2 regions of the Paenibacillus odorifer genome follow, and region 2 is predicted to be linked to the other one. Evidence: a T-box and tRNA genes for the amino acid it is inferred to sense, from the RefSeq annotation. Region 2 holds a T-box; the other holds one or more tRNA genes.

Region 1 (9,958 bases), 1.1 Mb from region 2:
ACTCCACTGTGCATGCAGTATGGGCGATTCAGAAGGCAGGTTATGAAGCGGTTATTATCAATAATAACCCTGAGACTGTATCTACCGACTTTAATACTTCGGACCGGTTGTATTTTGAACCCTTGTTCTTTGAAGATGTAATGAACGTAATTGCGCAAGAGAATCCGATTGGGGTTATCGTACAATTCGGAGGCCAAACAGCCATTAACCTTGCTGCACCATTAAGTGCCGCTGGCGTTAAGATTCTCGGAACTAGCCTAGACAGTATTGACGAAGCTGAAGATCGGAAGAAATTCGAAGCTTTGCTGGCTCGTCTGGATATTGCCCAACCAAAAGGGAAGACGGTTATCAACGTAGATCAAGCAGTAGAAACTGCACAATCGCTTGGATATCCAGTCCTGGTACGTCCTTCCTATGTACTTGGTGGACGCGCAATGGAAATTGTATATAATGATGCGGAATTGCTTAGCTACATGGTAGAAGCGGTTAAGGTGAATCCGGAGCATCCGGTATTGATTGACCGTTACATGTTAGGTAAAGAGGTTGAGGTAGACGCAATTTGTGACGGTGAGACGGTAGTTATTCCAGGGATCATGGAGCATGTTGAGCGTGCAGGCGTTCACTCCGGTGACTCCATCGCTGTATATCCTCCGCAATATCTGGATGAAGGTCTGAAAGCAAAAATTGCTGAGATCACAATCAAGATTGCTAAGGAACTGAAAACGATTGGTCTGGTCAACATCCAGTTCGTTATCTATCAGAATGAAGTGTACGTAATTGAAGTAAATCCACGTTCATCGCGTACGGTTCCATTCTTGAGTAAAGTAACTGGAATTCCAATGGCGCATCTGGCAACCAAAATCATTCTCGGCGGCAAGCTGAAAGATGACGGTTATGCAGAAGGTCTATGGCCGGAAAGTGATTATGTATCGGTTAAAGTGCCGGTGTTCTCTTTTGCCAAGCTTCGTAGAGTAGAACCAACGCTCGGACCTGAAATGAAATCGACGGGTGAAGTTATGGGCCGCGATAAATTGTATGCAAAAGCTTTGTATAAAGGTCTAATCGGAGCAGGAATGAAAATTCCAGCAACCGGCGCTATCATCGTTACAGTGGCAGATAAAGATAAAGCAGAGGCTGTAGAGCTTATGAAAGGCTTCCACTCGCTGGGTTACAAGATCATTGCTACCGGAGGCACCGCTCAAGCGCTTGAAGAAGCAGGTCTCAACGTAATGAACGTGAACAAGCTGGATGAAGGTGCGCCGAACATTCTCGACTTGATTCGTGGTGGGCAAGCCAACTTCGTCTTTAATACACTGACTAAAGGGAAAACACCAGAGCGTGATGGATTCCGTATCCGTCGTGAAGCGGTTGAGAATGGCGTCGTATGTATGACATCACTCGATACAGTAACGGCACTGCTCAGAATGCTGCAGACGATCAACTTCTCGTCACAGTCCATGCCTGCTTTTGTCGGTCAATTAAACTAATCTCATAAAGATGTATAGGGCGGTTTGCGTTTACGCAGACCGTTCCGCTATGCCTAGGGGCTAATAAATGAAGAGTGTGGATTTAAGTCTGCACTGGATAGGAGAACGGTTATGGGACAGGGAGATGCAAAGTGGAATGAAATGGCGAATCGCTTGATGATCGCCTTAGATTACCCTGATGTTGCTGGGGCAAGAACCTTGATTGACAAGCTGGAAGGGATTCCTTGTTATATGAAAGTGGGAATGCAGCTTTTTTATGCAGCGGGACCGGAATTCATTAATGAACTGAAATCTCGGGGGTATTCTGTATTTGCAGATGTCAAAATGCATGATATTCCTAACACGGTAAAAGGCGGGGCAGAAAGCCTTACGCACCTCGGTGTGGATATGTTTAACGTACATGCCGCAGGAGGCTCAGCGATGATGGCTGCAGCACGGGAAGGCGCTGCTTCAGTAGTTAATGCGAATGCTGCGCTTAAAATGCCTTTGATTATCGCAGTTACACAGCTGACCAGCACGAGCCAAGAAGTGATGAATAACGAAATTGGAATCGCAGGAGACGTAGCAGATACTGTAGTCAGATACGCTAAGCTGGCAGCCGCTGCAGGTCTGGATGGAGTGGTGGCTTCACCGCAAGAGTCTTCAGCGATCGCAGAGGCTTGTGGGCCCGCATTTTGTACAGTTACACCTGGTATCCGGCCAGCAGGTGCATCCCTAGGTGACCAGTCCCGGGTGATGACGCCGGGCAAAGCCATTCAACAAGGTAGCCACTTCCTGGTGGTGGGCCGTCCTGTTACAACTGCAGCTGATCCACGTCAAGCAGCACTAAATATTATTGAGGAGATGACCTTAGCATGAGTACATTAAATAGAAGTGAACAAGTAGCAAGTTATCTGCTTACGATAGGAGCGGTGGCACTGCGTCCGCAGGAGCCTTTTACCTGGACCTCTGGTATTAAATCCCCGATCTATTGCGATAACCGTCTGACTATGGCTTACCCAGAGGTACGTAACTATATTGCTGATGCCTTCGCTGAGCTTATTAAAAGCCAGTATCCAGATGCAGAGGTGATCGCAGGTACAGCAACCGCAGGCATTCCTCACGCAGCTTGGGTAGCTGATAAACTTAATCTGCCAATGGCTTATATCCGCGATAAAGCTAAGGGTCACGGCAAGCAGAATCAGATCGAAGGCCTAATTAAGCCGGGGCAAAAGGTAGTCGTTATCGAAGACCTGATCTCTACTGGTGGAAGCTCCATCAAAGCAGCTCAAGCTGTGCAAGAAGCAGGCGCAGAAGCGTTGGCTGTATTGGCAATCTTCAGCTACGAGCTGGATCGTGCGGTCGATGCTTTTGCTGCCGCTGAAATGCCATTACAAAGCTTGTCCAACTACAGCACATTGATTGATGTGGCTCTTACACAAGGCGAGATCGCAGCTACGGATGTGGAACTGCTGAAATCTTGGAGAAAAGATCCGTCCGCATTTGGCGTTTAAAATAAATACCTGTGTATAGATTGGACGGGCCTCTCACATTTTGGTGGGAGGCTTTTCTTTTTAACTGCACCGAGTGCAATTAAAAGGAAAAGGTGCTCTGACACTCTGGAATACTATATTCTGCCCCGGTGATGCCATCGCAATGTCGTCACACACGCAGAATAGTTGCAGTTCGTGCACTTAAACTAACCTTCCTTAGAGGATCTGGCGGATATAGTTGCACTTTGTGCAATTATATCCGCCAGAAATCCGCCGAAAGCACCTAATAACGTTTTTTAACTGCACATAGTGCAATTAAAAGGAAGAAGCATAATACATTCGGCTTTAATAGTTGTACAAAGTGCAATTATCCTGCGTAGAAGGGGCGATTTGTGCCGGTCATAGGAAAGGCAGCAGGTTAGTTAGTAGGTTAGTTAGTAGGGAAGGCAAATGCTGTATTGGTAAAAGGAAAAGTAGAGTGGAGTGGAGAGTAGGGTTTTGGTGTTTGCATTCACATTCACATTCTGACATTTGGCTGACCTGCGCACTGTCGCTCTGGTATATTGTGCTCTGTCACTCTGGTTTATTGCGCTCTGTCACTCTGGTATTACGCTCTGTCGCTCTGGTATATTGCGCTCTGACACCTGGTGATTTCATCGCACTGTCGTCTCAAACGCAGAATAGTTTCAGTTCGTGCACTTAAACTAACCTTCCTTAGAGGATCTGGCGGATATAGTTGCACTTTGTGCAATTATATCCGCCAGAAATCCGCCGAAAGCTCCTAATAACGTTTTTTAACTGCACATAGTGCAATTAAAAGGAGAAGCGCAACACACACAGCTGTAATAGTCGCACAAAGTGCAATTATCCTGCCGTAGAAAGGCATATCAGGATCCTCAGAAAACTCCCGGAATGTTTTTTATAGAAATAATATGAAGAAATCGTAGCATAACTTTAAACAGCCTGTAACTTCCCCTCCTGAATAAAGCTATATACTGTTACTAGAATTATGGGTAATTATTCATAAGGTGGATGGATTGAGTATTTTATGGGAGGGTTCAAGAATGAATCATATAAATAATAATAGAAGGCTATGGCGGCGCTGGTTAAGCTTTGGAATATGTGCAGCACTCCTATTGCCTTTAATTTCTGAAAGCAGGCATACAGCCTGGGCAGAGGCTTCTAAGCCATCTACAGAACAGCGCGTGTTACGTATTGGCAGCCTCTGGTCTGGAGAAGACGATTCTTCTTTTCGTCAGCAGTTTACAGATATGTATGAATTGCAGCATCCTGAAATCAAACTTGAGATTATTCCAGCCATCAATATGAATGAGCTTCGTTTTGACAGCACCTATCCAGAGGTTAACCCAGATAATCTGGAGAATATCCGAACAATTATGGGCGGTGCACAGCCAGTTGATGTAATCGTCGGTGATAGTACATTGGTGAAGAGTTTGGTGAAGCATAATCTGGTGCAATCGCTGGAGCCGCTTATCGCACGAGATCAATATGATTTAAGCAATATGGCACCTACAATGTTAAATGGAGTACGTGAGCTGGGTGGAGGAAGTCTTTACGCGTTAGCACCGACCTTTATGTCGAGTGCGTTATATTTTAACAAAGGTATTTTTGATGCTGCTGGTGTAGGTTATCCGACGGACGGAATGACTTGGGATGAAGTGTTCGCGCTGGCCGAAAAGGTGACCAAGAAATCGACAAATAAAGATAAGCGTATATATGGATTTTCGATGAACCGTTATATGAGCGATCCTTTCTGGGATATGCAGACCTATGTCTCACCGCTTGAGCTTGCTATGTATGACAACAAGGGACATAAGATGGAGGTAAACCAAACACAGTGGAGTCAAGCTTGGACGACCTACAGCCAATTGGTGAAAAAGCAAATTACACCTGGGTTAAACGGTATGGATTTTATAGAAACAGAACGGAGCACCTATAGTCCTGTCCAAGGGGATCTATTCCTTACCGGAAAAGCTGCAATGGTAATTGGAGAATACGATTATCTTAATGAGCTTGCAGGTGTGAGCCGCAATGCAGCAAAAATTAAAAATTACAGTCCCGTCGATTGGGGTTTCGTTACCGTACCTACTTTTAAGGAGAAACCAGGAGTGGCTGTAGGTACTTGGGTAGGTAATATGATGGCTATCAACACTATGGCTGCTAATAAGGAAGATGCTTGGGATTTGATCAAGTTCGTCAACAGTAATGAGGTAGCCAAAATTAAAGCTCATACCCGCGGGGAACTAACTTCCCGTAAGGATTACATTACCACGAAGGTACCTTCAGTAAATCTGGAATCCTTCTATACGCTCAAACCATTACCAGCCAATGATCCTTTGATGAACGTCCTACAAACACAGAAGCCTGGAATTAGCCGTATTAACGATGTTGGGCGCCAACTATTCACAGAAGTTTATCAGGGCAAAAGAACGGTGGAGAGTGCCCTCAAAGCTTGGGAGAAGCAAGGGAATACCATGCTGGGTACGCTCGAAAAAGATCCCACATATTATTTCGACTCTATAGGGGATTAAGTTTTGGAATATGTAGCGGCCACCGGATTTCCGGTGGCTTATTTTGTGGAACTTGGGCATGATAAGTTCAGAGCAGCGTGAGATTAATTTGCAAAAAGGAGAAGAGGGCATCATGAATTGGATATACTTCGCGAAACTGTTCAGAACGAGATTTCAAGCAGGTTGTTTAGCAAAAAGGTTGGAGCAAGATGGCTGGATTTATGGCTACCATGACCCAAGTTTTGTGGAAATTTATCGATCCCGCAAAGGAAGATATGGGGTTAGATTTTTGCCTTGAGAACTTTTACAAATTCATCCTTGACGTAGACCCATTTTGTACTGTATATTATTTATTGTCGCTGTTTGAATATTATTTCTGACGCGGGGTGGAGCAGCCCGGTAGCTCGTCGGGCTCATAACCCGAAGGTCGCAGGTTCAAATCCTGCCCCCGCAACCAATTTTATTACAACAGCAATTGTACATTCGGATATTTTTAGATCCGGGCCCTTAGCTCAGTTGGTTAGAGCGGTCGGCTCATAACCGATTGGTCGGGGGTTCGAGTCCCTCAGGGCCCACTTATCAAAAACCCTTACTTTGTAAGGGTTTTTTGCTGTCTATAAGCTTAGCAATATAAGAAAGTAGAATGGATAAAGAACAGAATTTTGAGTTTGCTAACGGATTTGCTAACTGGAATTATTTTTCTGCAGTTTCGAGCTGTTTTTCAGCGTATTTATTCAGTTCTGCTTCAATTTTATCAACGGCCTCTTCCTGCATGATTGGGAGTAGGTGTGAGTATTATTCGTTGAACATCGCTGGAGTCATACCCAGTCGTTCAGCAGCTACCTACCTTTAGCTTTATATAGCTCCGACCAGAGTAGCAACATACTAAGTCAATTTCCTTGTATGAGTCCTCGTATTCTTTTTTTTTAGCCCCGATTTGCGTATAGCGTTCCTTAAGACCATCAATAATATTCTGAAAAACCTTGCAAAGTACCACTGGTTATCATTGTAGCCAATCTAGAATATTTCTAGTGTCGTTGTAGAGTACGGCAGTTTACTTCTCTTCCACTGCCGCTCTTGCTAAGGCGCATGCAGGTAACTGTTCTTTGTTAGTAGGGGGATTTAATAAATTTTAGTAGAAGGTCTGACATTCATTTTAAATAAATGTTATAATTATTAAATCAGTGTGTAGAGATATTGGTCTTTTTTGTTGGGCCAAAAATATATGTCTCATGATACGTCTGCCATCTGAAATATTATTCACGGAGATGACAAACATGCATGGAGACAAAAGACTGCCCAGAAACGGAAAAGAAGGTATACTATTTTTACTCATTATTTCAATCATTTCAGTAAACACTATTGCCCCTATTATTGTGGGGTTGGAACGTGGCTTCAGTAAGGAAGTGTATATAGATACACTAAAGGTTATTCCGTTTATGTGGATGATCGTAGTTTTATCTGTAAGATTAGTTGCAGGACCGATTGTCGGGAAAGTGATGCCGAAATTCATGGGACAAACAGATGGATTTAATGCAAGGATTCTGTTGAATACTTTATTGAATGTCACGGTGTTATCTATTTTACTATCAATTATCGGCACATGGGTTGGGACGAAACAAATAAGCCTGGATCCACTTAAAAATTTCCTTCACATCTGGCCAAGAAACTTTGGTATAGCATTTTGGATTGAACTGTTGGTTGCGCAGCCGATAGCAAGATTTGCAATGAAAACATTACACGCAAGACAGGATCGAAAATCGGAAAGTGTAAATGCGTAACTAGCTAGAATTTTGTAGACGAATAAGAAAAAAAGGAGCGTCCATGGTGGGCGTTCCTTTTTTATGTCGTAGTAGTCGGACTATAATGCTCAACAGGAGATGCTCGCGAATGACTGAACGCACAATGTAGAAGCATGCTCTAAATACTGCGTACTTTTGATTTGCCTTTGGGGCGAATTGCTTCCTAAAGAATTAATCCAGCAATAACTCTAGCCCCCGGTCACCGCGGTTGAGTTTACAAGTACCCACTAAGGAGAAGTAACCGATGAAAACGAAAATACTCTTTTACTATCTGTGATAATTGCATTTACATGCACCGCAGTCACACTGGAGCCAACCACAAGAATAATGAATAGGGTGTGTCTCAGTGCCTAAAGGAGCATGACATCTCCAGCATTTAGTGTGACGTATTCCATATTTCATAATTTGTTTTTCTTTGATATGCGTTTGGAAGTATTCTTTTTGTGATTTTTTTCGTTTTTCTTCCTCTTCTTTCCTAAGTTGTTCATTTTGTTGAATTATGAATTTTCTTTCAGCTTCATTCTTTTTAATAGCGAGTGCTTCTTGAACGTACCCTTGAATTAAGGAAATATCATTTTTCAAGCAACATACTATCTCTGTTACATTCTGTCGTTCATCGGAAATCATTCCATATAGGTTAACGCCATTGTTAAAGTCATCTTGCGATAAATTAAGCATATCAAGATTTCCTGACACTAATGAACGACTTATCATAACGTTTCCAATGGATAAAAATCCTGAACTCAATTTCATGCTCAATATGCTATCTTTATGCAGATAATTATTACCTTTAATTTCAATGATGGCGAATTGTCTGTTTACTGTTGGAGTATAAGTTAATTTATTATCGATTTTTATAGTATTTGATTCCGAAAGTTTCTGATATTCTCTATCTTCTATTATTGTAAGAAGACCCTGTAATACTCCTTTGAAAAATCCCATATTATGTACTCTCCTTTTATTTAAATCAGGTTTATTTTACCATGTGAAATAGTTTAATAGTGAGGAAATTTGAATTGTATTTGACTGAGGATTAGTAACATAAGGACTCTGGAGTATGAAAGATTTGTTATGGACAGAAAAAAAGAAAGAGTTATCCGGTATCCGATAAATGAACTGCACCCCGTCAAGTAGACAGCACAAAAAATAAAAGTAGTTTAAGCGGCCTTAGTCCTAAATTCAATGGGACTGAGGCCGTTTAGTTTTGCCTGTAACCGTTCGTTATTATAAAAGTGAATGTAGGTATCAATATCTGTTTGGAGTTCTTCAAAGGTCTGGTAGGTATGTAAGTAGTACTTCTCACATTTCAATGTTCCCCAGAAGGATTCCATCGGCGAATTGTCAATGCAGCAGCCTACTCGGGACATGCTTTGCTTCAGTTCTGCATCGTCCAGCATCTTCTTAAAATGCAGAGAGGTATACTGGAAACCACGGTCGCTATGGAGTAAGGTTCGGCTCTCCGGTGCTGCCTGCAAAGCTAATTCCAGTGTGTTAAAAACTAGCGAATTATTATTGGAATGACCCAGAACGTAAGCAACAATGGACTTGTCATACAGATCTTTTATTGCACTTAAATACGCCTTCTTGCCGTTGCCGTATTTGAATTCCGTTACATCCGTTACCCATTTTTGGTTTGGAGCTTCAGCCTCAAAATTACGGTTCAGCACATTCTCTGCAACCTGCTGAGGCGTGGAGCCTACATACTTCTTTCTCTTTCTGCGGATGACTGACTGGATACCTTGGCATCTCATCAGCCGGTACACTCGCTTTGCGTTAATAGATTTATCCATTTGTCTGCGCAAATGCAGGGTCAATTGGCGATACCCAAAGGTTCGTTCCACCTTCTCATACAAGAGGAGCATGGCCTCTGTCAGTTTCTCGTTGTCAGCCTCTCGAAAACTGGGTTTGCGATTCAACCATTTGTAATAACTTGACCGTGAAATCCCTGCGATGTCACACAAAAGCCGAATGGAGCAAGACTGTTCCTGCTGAACAGCCTGAATGGCCAGGTAGATATTCACCTGGCGAATGGTTCTTAACGCCTCCTCTTTTCGAGTTCCTCTAACTTTTTTAGAAAAGCATTCTCCGCACGCAGGCGTGCATTCTCGTATTCCAGCTTTTGCATCGCGAGTTTGTGGCGATCTGCTTCCGTAAGTTCTTCAGGCGCTTTGGTGCGTCCTCTACCGTCTCGTAATGCCTCTTCACCACCTGCTTCGTACTTCTTTACCCAGCTATATACTTGTTGGTAAGACACGTGAAAATGGCTTGCCGCCTTCGCATAGTCTTCTCCGTTCGAAAGGCAGTACAGCACGATATTTATCCGTTCCTGCCAAGTGGTTACGCGTCCTTTGGTCATAGCTTTAGTTCCTCCTGAATGAGCTGTTAAGCTGTTGCTATGACCATTATACTTCCTAATCCAGTTGGCGAGTTGGGTTGCACTTGCAATCTTATACTTGCAGATGATTTGGTTTTGCGACAATCCTCCCTCGAGATAATCCTTAACGGCATAGAGTTTAAGTTCTGCAGAATACGTACGATTGTAGCTTCGGACTTCCAGCCCTTCGTATCCATACAATTGATAACGTTGCCGCCACTTCACTATAGAGTTTTTGGATATTCCATACTTCCGGGCCGCAGCTTTCAAACCAATGTCGCCCCGTTCAATT
Region 2 (9,958 bases):
CGCCGTAAGTCATATACAGTCCGGTAGGCAATTCGATTAGTCAGGTAGGTAAGAAGCCATCCGAAAAAGCTGCCGACAATATACACCCCTGCCAGAATCAAAAGCAGTCTAAGTACGGCGTCAAAATCAACCTCTCCCGGCCCGATCATAAAATCGATGGCGCTGCCGATAAGCAACGGGCCAATTAGACTGGCAATCACACTGAGTATTGCGCAGATTACTGCACCTATAGCTATTTTTTTATAATGCCCTGTGTATACAATAAGTCTTTTCCAAATGTTGTTTTTGTTCATTGGCCCGACTCCTCACTTGATAGCTGGGACAGGCAGATTTCTTTATACTCTTCACAACCCCGCATCAGCTCCTCATGGGTTCCGACACCGGCGATCCGCCCTTCCTCAAATACCATTATTTTATCCGCTTGTCTTACAGTGCTTACCCTCTGCGAGACAAGGAGCACGGTCATTTCCTGGCTGCTCTCTTTGAGAGCCTTACGAAGTGCCGCATCTGTGGAGAAATCCAGCGCACTGGAGGAGTCATCCAAAATAAGAATCGATGGCTTACCTACTACTGCACGAGCTATGGTTAAGCGCTGCTTTTGTCCACCGGATAAATTTAATCCCCCACGAGATACTTGCGTATTCAAGCCTTCGGGTAATTTACGTATAAACTCCTCCGCTTGAGCGATAGAGGCTGCCTGCATGATTTCTTCCTCAGTTGCATCTTCCTTGCCCCAACGTATATTCTCAGCGATTGTTCCTGTAAACAACACAGCTTTTTGCGGTACAATCCCTATTTTCTCACGAAGCTGGTGCAGCTTGTAATCTCTGACATCCACACCATCCACTTTCACTTCACCTTGCACCACATCATAAAAACGGGGGATCAAATTCACAAAAGTAGACTTACCTGAACCCGTACTGCCAATCAGGCCCACGGTCTCTCCGCGATTAATTACTAAAGATATATCCTCTAATGCCGATTCACCTGTCGTATTATACCCAAAGGATACGTGATCGAATTGTATAGCAGGGGCAGCAGGGTCAGGTTCTGCAATCAATGCATTTCCTTCCTCGGACACGGATACCTTAACACCAAGCACTTCATTCACACGATTCGCTGAGGATGAGGCTTTTGTAAAAATAATAACCAAGTTGGAGACTACTATCAGCGCCAGCAAGATCTGAGTGATGTAATTGATGAAGGCAATGATCTCCCCTTGAGACAATCGGCCCCCATCGATATGAATTCCGCCTACCCACAAAATAGCTATGATCGCCGCATTTACTACAAGTGTAGTCATCGGCCCAAGCAAAGCAGAAATCCGCGAAACCCGGATCGCTGTAGTAGTCAAATCATCGGATGAGGCATCAAAACGGTCTTTTTCTGTACGTCTTTTGGCAAAAGCACGAATCACTCGAATCCCCGATAAATTCTCACTCAGTACGAGCGCAAGGGCATCCAGCTTCTGCTGGTATTTTCGGTACAAAGGAGCACTGCGGGTGATAATAAAATATAAAATAATGCCGAAAACCGGTGTTGCCGCTATTAGAATCAGCGATAATCTAAAATCCAAAATCATGGACATTAGGATAGCCCCGATGCAGATAAACGGTGCACGAATAACTAGACGAATCAGCATGGCCACAGCAATTTGCAGCTGGTTTACGTCATTGGTAATCCGATTAATCAGTGTAGGCGTACCTAAGGTATCCAGTTCAGCATACGACAAGGATGTAATATGTCTAAACATCTTATTGCGTAGTGTCGTACCGAATCCCTGTGAAGCCCGGGCTGCATAGTATTGGCATACCATGGAGCAGCCGAAGCCAAGCAGTGACATCAGAACCATTAGGCCACCCATGCGGTAAACATAGGCGCTGTCATGATTGCCAACCCCGTTGTTGATGATCAATGCGACAATGGTAGGCAAAATCAGCTCCAGAATCGCTTCCATCAGTTTGAAGATCGGTCCAATGATCGCTTCTTTTTTGTACGGCTTTAAATATACTGCAATTTTGAACAAATTTATCCACACCCAACATAAGAAGTATTTAACCACTTGAAATATGTATAAGAACAGTTATGATTATGGCATATCTACTCACATATTAATAATATTGGATTCGTATCGCTCCCATACGATTAGCATATCTCAAGTTCGGAGGATTTTTATATGGATATTAGACAGCTTAAATATTTTATGGCGATAGCTGAGGAAGGACAGATCACATCTGCAGCCAAAAAACTGCAAATGGCCCAGCCTCCACTGAGCCAGCAGCTAAAGCTCCTGGAGGAAGAACTCGGTGTAAAGCTAGTGGAACGAGGTCCACGCAGCGTGCAGCTCACTGAAGCTGGAGCCATTTTGCGGGACCGTGCCCAACAAATTCTGGAGCTGGCAGATTCCACTGCCCGTGAGCTCACTGATTTTGTCAAAGGTTTAAAAGGAACCCTAGCCATTGGTACAGTTTCTTCCTCTGGAGCTACGTTGCTTCAAGATCGGCTATGTGAATTTCACAAAACCTATAAAGGTGTGAAGTTTGAGATTCATGAAGGAAATACCTTTAGAATCATTGACCTCTTGAATAAAGGCATTGTCGAAGTCGGGATTGTTAGGACACCCTTTAATGGTACAAATTTAGAATGTCTTTACACACAAGCTGAACCTATGATTGCCGTAATGACACCTGAGTATGACTGGAAAACGGATGAAAACTTTATTGAGATCGGTGAGCTAAAGGATAAGCCGCTTATTATCTACCGCCGTTTTGAGCAGCTTATCCGGGAAACATGTCTTGAGAACGGCTTTGATCCGCTGATTTTCTGTATGAATGATGATGCTAGAACAACACTGCTCTGGGCAAACGCTGGTCTTGGCATCGGAATCATCCCCAAATCCGCTTTCGAATTAACGAGTAATAGTAATTTGATCTATAAAGAAATTAGTAGTGAATCACTACGCACGCGGGTCGCCGCCGTCTGGATTAAGGATAAATACTTGTCATCATTGGCTTCAAAGTTTATTGAGAGTTTCAAGAATGGATAATACCAGCTCTATTTATTCACTTGCTGTTGAACGAGCCTATCCTCTTCTTCTTTAATACGGTTAATATCAATTCGTTCAAACAATAATTGTAAATCAGTAACCTGTTGGTAAGGGGGTACCGAGCAAGGCTGCCAATTCGGTAGTTCTAACGACAGGAACCCCCTGATCTTGTCACAAGAGAACGGCAGAAACGGATGTAACAAATTCGCTAGGTTCGCAATAATCTGCACACATGTGTATATTGCAGAATCACAAGAAACCTGATCCTCTTTTATCTGTATCCATGGTTTTTGCAGGTCGAAATACTGGTTTGCCTTGCGCACATAAGAAAAAATATACTCCAGCGCATCTTTTAGATTCCCAGCCTCAATAAGCCGCCCTGATTCGAGATACAAGAGGTCAATGTTGTCATTCCACCCCTTATCCAATTGCCCATTCGGCACTTTCCCTTCATAAAACTTATCTACAAAAGCCAATGAACGGTTCACAAAGTTACCAAATGCTCCAAGCAGCTCTCCATTATGGCTATAAATAAACTCTCTCCAGGAAAAATCCGTGTCCCGCTTCTCGGGTCCATTAGCAATTAAGAAATAACGAATAGAATCTGGCTGATACCGCTCTAAAATATCAGGTACCCAGACCGCCCAGTTTCGGCTAGTGGAGAACTTCTGCCCTTCAAGGGTTAAATATTCGCTAGATATAATCCTGTCCGGTAAATGCAGACCTCCAGCTCCTAATAACACAGCCGGCCATATTAAAGTGTGAAAAGGAATATTGTCTTTACCATGCACATAATAAGCAGTAATCTCCCCTTTTTCCTCTAACCAAAAATCCTCCCAGCTTCCTCCGGACTGTGCAGCCCACTGCTTACTGGCTGATAAATAACCACTTACCGCCTCAATCCAAACATAAATTTTTTTATCTTCAAATCCAGCCACAGGAACATCTACACCCCAAGACAAGTCTCTTGTTACCGCGCGGTCCTGCAGCTCTTCTTGTAAATAACGTTTGGTCAGTTTTATAGCGTTTTCTCTCCAAAATTGTGCTTCCTCTACATATTCCGTTAATTCAGACTGAAAATTAGATAAGCTAAGATAATAATGTTCTGTCGGCCTTTCTGATGGTGTATTACCACATAATTTGCAGACTCTGTCTAACAAATCGGCAGGATCTAGAATCGTAGAACAATAATCACATTGATCCCCTCGCGCCCGCTGGCCACATACCGGACAAGTCCCTTCCACATATCTGTCTGGCAAAAAGCGCTGATCCACCTCGCAGTAACATTGCGCAATGGTTTTTTTATATAAATGACCATTCTCTAGTAGCTTTGTAAACAACTCTTGCACGACCTTATGATGCTGCGGTTGATCCGTTCGAGTATATAGATCATAACTAAATCCCAGCTGTTTAAAACACTTCAGAAACTCCTCATGATATCTGCTTGCAAAAGCTCCGGGTGTAATCCCTTCATTCGCAGCCTGAACCGCTACGGGTGTGCCATGGCAATCACTGCCTGATACATATAATACGTTATCCCCTTTGGAGCGAAAATATCGTGCCAGCACATCCCCAGGCAACACACTTGATAATCTCCCAAGATGTAAAGATCCATTCGCATACGGCCAAGCGCCACCTATAAACACATTACTCATTAACCTTTTCCTCCTTTTTTTGACAACAAAAAAACTCCCATCCACAAAGGACGAGAGTTCTACTCACGTGTTACCACCTAATTTTATAAATGCCTCATGACATTTACCTCTTCAGGTACGACGTTAATTAACGTTTATACCCTAGCACTGTAACGGATGCAGGTTCCGGCGCAGCCTACAACCCATAAGGTTTCGATGCGCAGCTCTGAGACCATATTCCCAAGGGTTTTCTTTACTCCTTTTCAGCGACCGGAGCTCTCTGTTGAAAGAATTGCCGTGGTACTCTTTCTCTTCTTTGCTTTTACATATTCAAGTTAGAGAAAATAATAATCAATTTGTTGTTTATTGTCAATGTGAAAAATCAAGCTCACTGTAACTTTTCCAGTTAATCTCCGTCTTTTATATAAATACGTTACAAGGAGGTCCCTCAGTGAAAAAGGTAAATTTGCTTACACTCTCTGTTCTTTTACTAGCAGGGGTATGGGGTTGCTCCGATAATCAAGTCAATTCTGTACCTAAAAGTGAGCCCTATACTTCCAAAGAAGCCATCAGTAGAGGGGATATTGTTTCTTGGGAAAAAGTGTACAACCTCGATAAATTCGAGCAATTTATAACGAATCTCTCCAGCAAAAAAGCAGACAATATACGCGTTACAAGTTACACAGATGAAGGCGATCCTATATTTAAGGATTTGAAATTTGACGGTAACGTGATTAATTATAGCTATGATACCTCTAATGATGCATTCGGTGGAAGCAACACAGGAGTCAGAACCGATACCTGCTCCGAAGTGACGAGTAAAAAAAGCACACAAGGTGAAATTATCTATTCGATCAGCGGTTGCACAAATAATGACTCTGAAATTGATTACTACCTTTTTCGCACAACAAAATGAAATGCTGAAATAAAAAAGACCACCCAATCATAATACAATTGGATGGTCTCTGTACTTCATATTATTTCATGATTTTGCAAATATCATTGGTGAATTGAACAGGATCACTAACCTGTAGACCTTCGATCAACAGGGCTTGGTTGTACAGCAGGTTCGTGTATAAACCGAGCTTTTCTTTGTCGTTCTCTGCTGCCGCCTTCAAGGACTGGAATACTTCGTGATGGATGTTGATTTCAAGTACCTTATCCGCTTGCACCTCTTGGCCATTCGGCATCGATTTCAGAATTTTCTCCATCTCGATCGTCAGCTCACCTTCTGCAGAGAGACATACCGGATGAGTCTTTAAACGTTTGGAAGCTTTAACATTTTTCACTTTGCCGGACAGGATGTCCTTCATCGCTTCAAAAAGCTCCTTGTTTTCGTTCTCTTCCGCTTCCGTTGGCTTGTCCGCTTCGTCGGCTTCGATCCCCAGATCTCCGCTGGATACGGATTTAAATTCTTTTTCCTTATAAGACTGAATCATCTTGATCGCAAATTCATCAATATCATCAGTGAAGTAGAGAATTTCATACCCTTTATCCGATACAAGCTCGGTTTGCGGGAGCTTCTCGATTCTGTCGATCGACTCTCCGGAAGCATAGTAGATATACTTCTGATCTTCTGGCATTCTTGAGACGTATTCGTCCAGCGTAACCAGCTTCTTCTCCTTGGAGGAGTAGAACATCAACAAATCTTGAAGGGTGTCTTTGTGCATCCCATAATCGTTATAAACACCAAACTTAAGCTGTCTGCCAAAAGCATTATAGAACTGCTCATATTTCTCTCTTTCATCCTTCAGCAGGCTTTGCAGTTGGCTTTTCACTTTATTCTTAATGTTCTTAGCGATCAGAGTCAGCTGACGGTCATGCTGGAGCATCTCTCTGGAAATGTTCAAGGAAAGATCCTCTGAGTCCACCATACCTTTTACAAAACTGAAGTAATCAGGCAGCAGATCCGCACATTTGTTCATGATCAACACACCGTTGGAATAGAGCTCAAGACCTTTTTCATATTCCTTTGTGTAATAGTCAAACGGTGTATTTTCTGGGATGAACAAAATCGCATTGTACACTACAGCACCATCAGCACTGATATGAATATGTTTAAGCGGCTTATCGAAGCCGTAACGTTTCTCTGCATAGAAGTTATCGTAATCTTCTGTAGTCAGCTCGCTTTTGTTCTTGCGCCAGATTGGCACCATGCTGTTTACGGTTTGTTCTTGAACAACTTCTTCGAACTCATTCTCCGTGCCTTCTTTTGGCTTTTGTTCCTTCAAGTCCATTTTGATTGGGAAACGGATGAAGTCGGAGTATTTTTTAATGATGGATTTCAGGCGATATTCTTCCAAATATTCATCATATTGATCTTCTTCAGTATTCTCTTTAATCTTCAAAATCACATCAGTGCCGACAGAATCCTTCTCAACAGTCTCGATGGTATAGCCGTCAGCGCCCTTAGACTCCCATTTAAAGGCCTCGTCGCTGCCTAATGCCTTACTGATCACTATAACGTCATCAGCCACCATAAACGCAGCGTAGAAGCCCACTCCGAACTGTCCGATGATATTGTGGCCATCTTTAGCTTCGTTCTCTTTCTTAAAAGCAAGAGATCCACTCTTCGCGATTGTACCTAAGTTATTCTCCAGCTCCTCTTGTGTCATCCCGATACCTGTATCGGAAATCGTCAAGGTTCTGTTCGCCTTATCGGCGGTCACTTTAATATAATAATCCTCTTTATTGAAGACCAGGCCTTCATCAGCTAAGGCTTTGTAATAGATCTTATCAATCGCATCACTTGCATTGGAAATCAGTTCACGCAGGAAAATTTCCCGTTGAGTATAAATGGAGTTAATCATCATTTCCAGCAATCTTTTCGATTCGGCTTTAAACTCTTTTTTGGCCATGAATAAATAAATCTCCTTTCAAAATAACCTTATTATTCATCATTCCGTGATTAGCACTCTTCTTAGATGAGTGCTAATTCTTCTTTTTATATAACATAAACTGATTTTCAATGTCAAATTTTTTGGCTACTTTCATATGAAAATATAACCATTTACAATTCCCTTGCAATCCTATTGATTGTATGATTTAAATAGATTAGATACATAATTTCCAAATAAAGGTTTATCCATTTCGGATTTGGGAGGTCTTTAAATGAATGAACAAGCAATGTCCGCTTTAAATTCCACAATAAAAAGCCCCGTAAAGAACTTAATTGGCAGTGTATTCATTCCCGTACATGATATTGAAAAATCCCGTCGCTGGTATTGCCAAGTCCTGGGGCTTCCAGAGACAGATTGTAAGATCATGAACGGTCATTTATGCCCGCTGCCTATGCAGGGAAACACTGGAATCATACTGGATACCATGCCGTTGTGGGGCGGCTTAGAACCTGAAGGAACACCGCCCATTACAACACCAGCTTTTTTGTTACTGACCGATGATTTGCAAGCCTCTTTCAATTATGTGAAGGCTCTCGGTGTAGAGCTAGTAACTGAAATTCAAGATGAGCATTGGTTTGTTGTGAAAGATCCTGATGGGAATAAATTAATGATTTGCAAGCAACATTTGGATTAAAAATTGAAGCGGTTGTGATTTCCACTTCTTAGGGTGCATCAGAAGCTGCAGATCAAAGTGAATTTCGGGATGAATAAAGGACAGCTCCGCCAAGCTTCCTCGTTCAATTTCTTCCTCTGCCACGATTTTTGGTAACAAAGCAATTCCAAGGCCATTCATTACACAACGTTTGATGGCCTCCAGATTCGAAAGCTCAAAACCTATGCGGAATATGATCCCGTGCTCTTTTAACAAATTCTCGAACAGACTGCGGTAAATACAGCTTTCCTCCGAGACTATTAGCTCACAGTTATTCAGATCGTTTAGGGTTACCGTATCCATCTGGGCAAGCGGATGATGAATGGGGGCTATCAATACAAGCGGCTCATCTCTGACGATCGTACGCTCAAGGATGGAATCCGCAGTGGTGCGATCCAACATTAAGCCTAGATCTACTTCGCCATCTTTTATTTTGGCAAGAAGATTAGCTTCCTGCATCGTTTGCAGATGAATATCCAGCTTCGGAAATTTAGTCCTTAGCTGCTGCAGGTAAGGAGGTAAATAAAAGGCCGCTAAAGAATCTATCGTCCCAATAGTTATCGTTCCTCCGATTTGCTGGGCGATGGTTTCTTTTGAACGATCATACAAATCCAAAATCTCCACGAACAGCTTCAATAACTCTTCTCCTGGCGGGGTAAGCCGCAGCTGACGGCCATGCCTCTCTATTAAAGGTACTCCATATTCCTTCTCTATCTTCTGTATTTGCATCGTCACACTTGATTGTGCATATCCCAATTCTTCAGCAGCTCGCGTAAAGCTCTGACGTTTAGCCACCTCGCGGAAGGTTCGTAAATAGGTTAAATCCATTACCTCACCCTAACATCAATATTTTTGATGATCCATATCATTTATTATAGCTAACGACGATGCTACTTTCCATGGTAAAGTGTATGTAGAGGAATTAAAATATTTTGGAGGCCGATAATTTATGCTTACAGAACAACAGATTTATGGAGTTTATGTCCCCGTGGTCACCCCGTTCAATGCTGCTGGTGAAGTTGATTTGGATTCGTATCAGCGTTATGTAAAGAACATTATTAACAACAGCATACAAGGTCTGGTCGTTAATGGAACCACCGGAGAATCGCCCACTGTAACCGTAAATGAAATGCAGCTTCTAGTAAACACTTCCCGTGAGCTTCTACAATCCACATCAATCCCCTTAGTAGTTGGTACAGGTACCAATGATACAGCCTCTACGGTTGCACGCACGGAAATTGCTGCAAACCTTGGTGCTGATTGTGCACTAGTAGTCGTACCTTATTATAGTCGTCCTTCACAAGAGGGTATCATTGCCCATTTCCGCAAAGCAGCAGAAGTAGGCATACCTATCATGGCTTATGATATTCCAAGTCGTACAGGTACCGCCATGACGGTAGATACTGCACGTACAATCCTAGAAATGAATAATGTTGTCGGTTTAAAAGACTGCTCAGGCAGTACAAAAATGGTTACAGAGTTAGTCCGTACAGGTGCTAAACCTGTGCTTGGCGGCGATGATTCCCTCTTTTATGAAATGCTTAGCTGCGGAGCAGCTGGGGGTATGCTCGCTACTGCCAACGTTTATCCGGCAGAATGCCTTCGTATCTTTGAAGCCTTTACATCTGGTCAAGTGGACTTCGCTAAAGAAAGCTTTGAACAACTACTGCCGATCATCCGCCTATTGTTCAAGGAATCGAATCCCGCTCCAATTAAATGGATGCTT

What was found. A T-box is a leader RNA that pairs with one kind of tRNA and senses whether it is charged. The one in region 2 lies ahead of metG (methionine--tRNA ligase), so its partner is inferred to be a tRNA-Met.
Region 1: it has a tRNA-Met gene. The T-box ahead of metG (methionine--tRNA ligase) is inferred to sense a tRNA for this amino acid. The anticodon was not compared.

What each region holds. Positions count from the first base shown of each region.
Region 1 covers NZ_CP009428.1:5,127,140-5,137,097, reverse strand. Annotated here, with positions in the region: gene carB (carbamoyl-phosphate synthase large subunit) at 1-1,487, shown strand, start outside; gene pyrF (orotidine-5'-phosphate decarboxylase) at 1,599-2,345, shown strand; gene pyrE (orotate phosphoribosyltransferase) at 2,342-2,980, shown strand; gene PODO_RS22495 (ABC transporter substrate-binding protein) at 4,024-5,511, shown strand; tRNA gene PODO_RS22485 (tRNA-Met) at 5,871-5,947, shown strand; tRNA gene PODO_RS22480 (tRNA-Ile) at 5,992-6,065, shown strand; gene PODO_RS22475 (DUF2798 domain-containing protein) at 6,768-7,271, shown strand; gene PODO_RS22470 (hypothetical protein) at 7,560-8,234, opposite strand; one part of gene PODO_RS30720 (IS3 family transposase) at 8,450-9,375, opposite strand; one part of gene PODO_RS30720 (IS3 family transposase) at 9,375-9,958, opposite strand, start outside.
Region 2 covers NZ_CP009428.1:4,051,303-4,061,260, forward strand. Annotated here, with positions in the region: gene PODO_RS17565 (ABC transporter ATP-binding protein) at 1-293, opposite strand, end outside; gene PODO_RS17570 (ABC transporter ATP-binding protein) at 290-2,026, opposite strand; gene PODO_RS17575 (LysR family transcriptional regulator) at 2,177-3,046, shown strand; gene metG (methionine--tRNA ligase) at 3,055-4,701, opposite strand; T-box leader at 4,745-5,006, opposite strand; gene PODO_RS17585 (DUF4362 domain-containing protein) at 5,132-5,596, shown strand; gene htpG (molecular chaperone HtpG) at 5,658-7,538, opposite strand; gene PODO_RS17595 (VOC family protein) at 7,792-8,214, shown strand; gene PODO_RS17600 (LysR family transcriptional regulator) at 8,185-9,060, opposite strand; gene dapA (4-hydroxy-tetrahydrodipicolinate synthase) at 9,182-9,958, shown strand, end outside.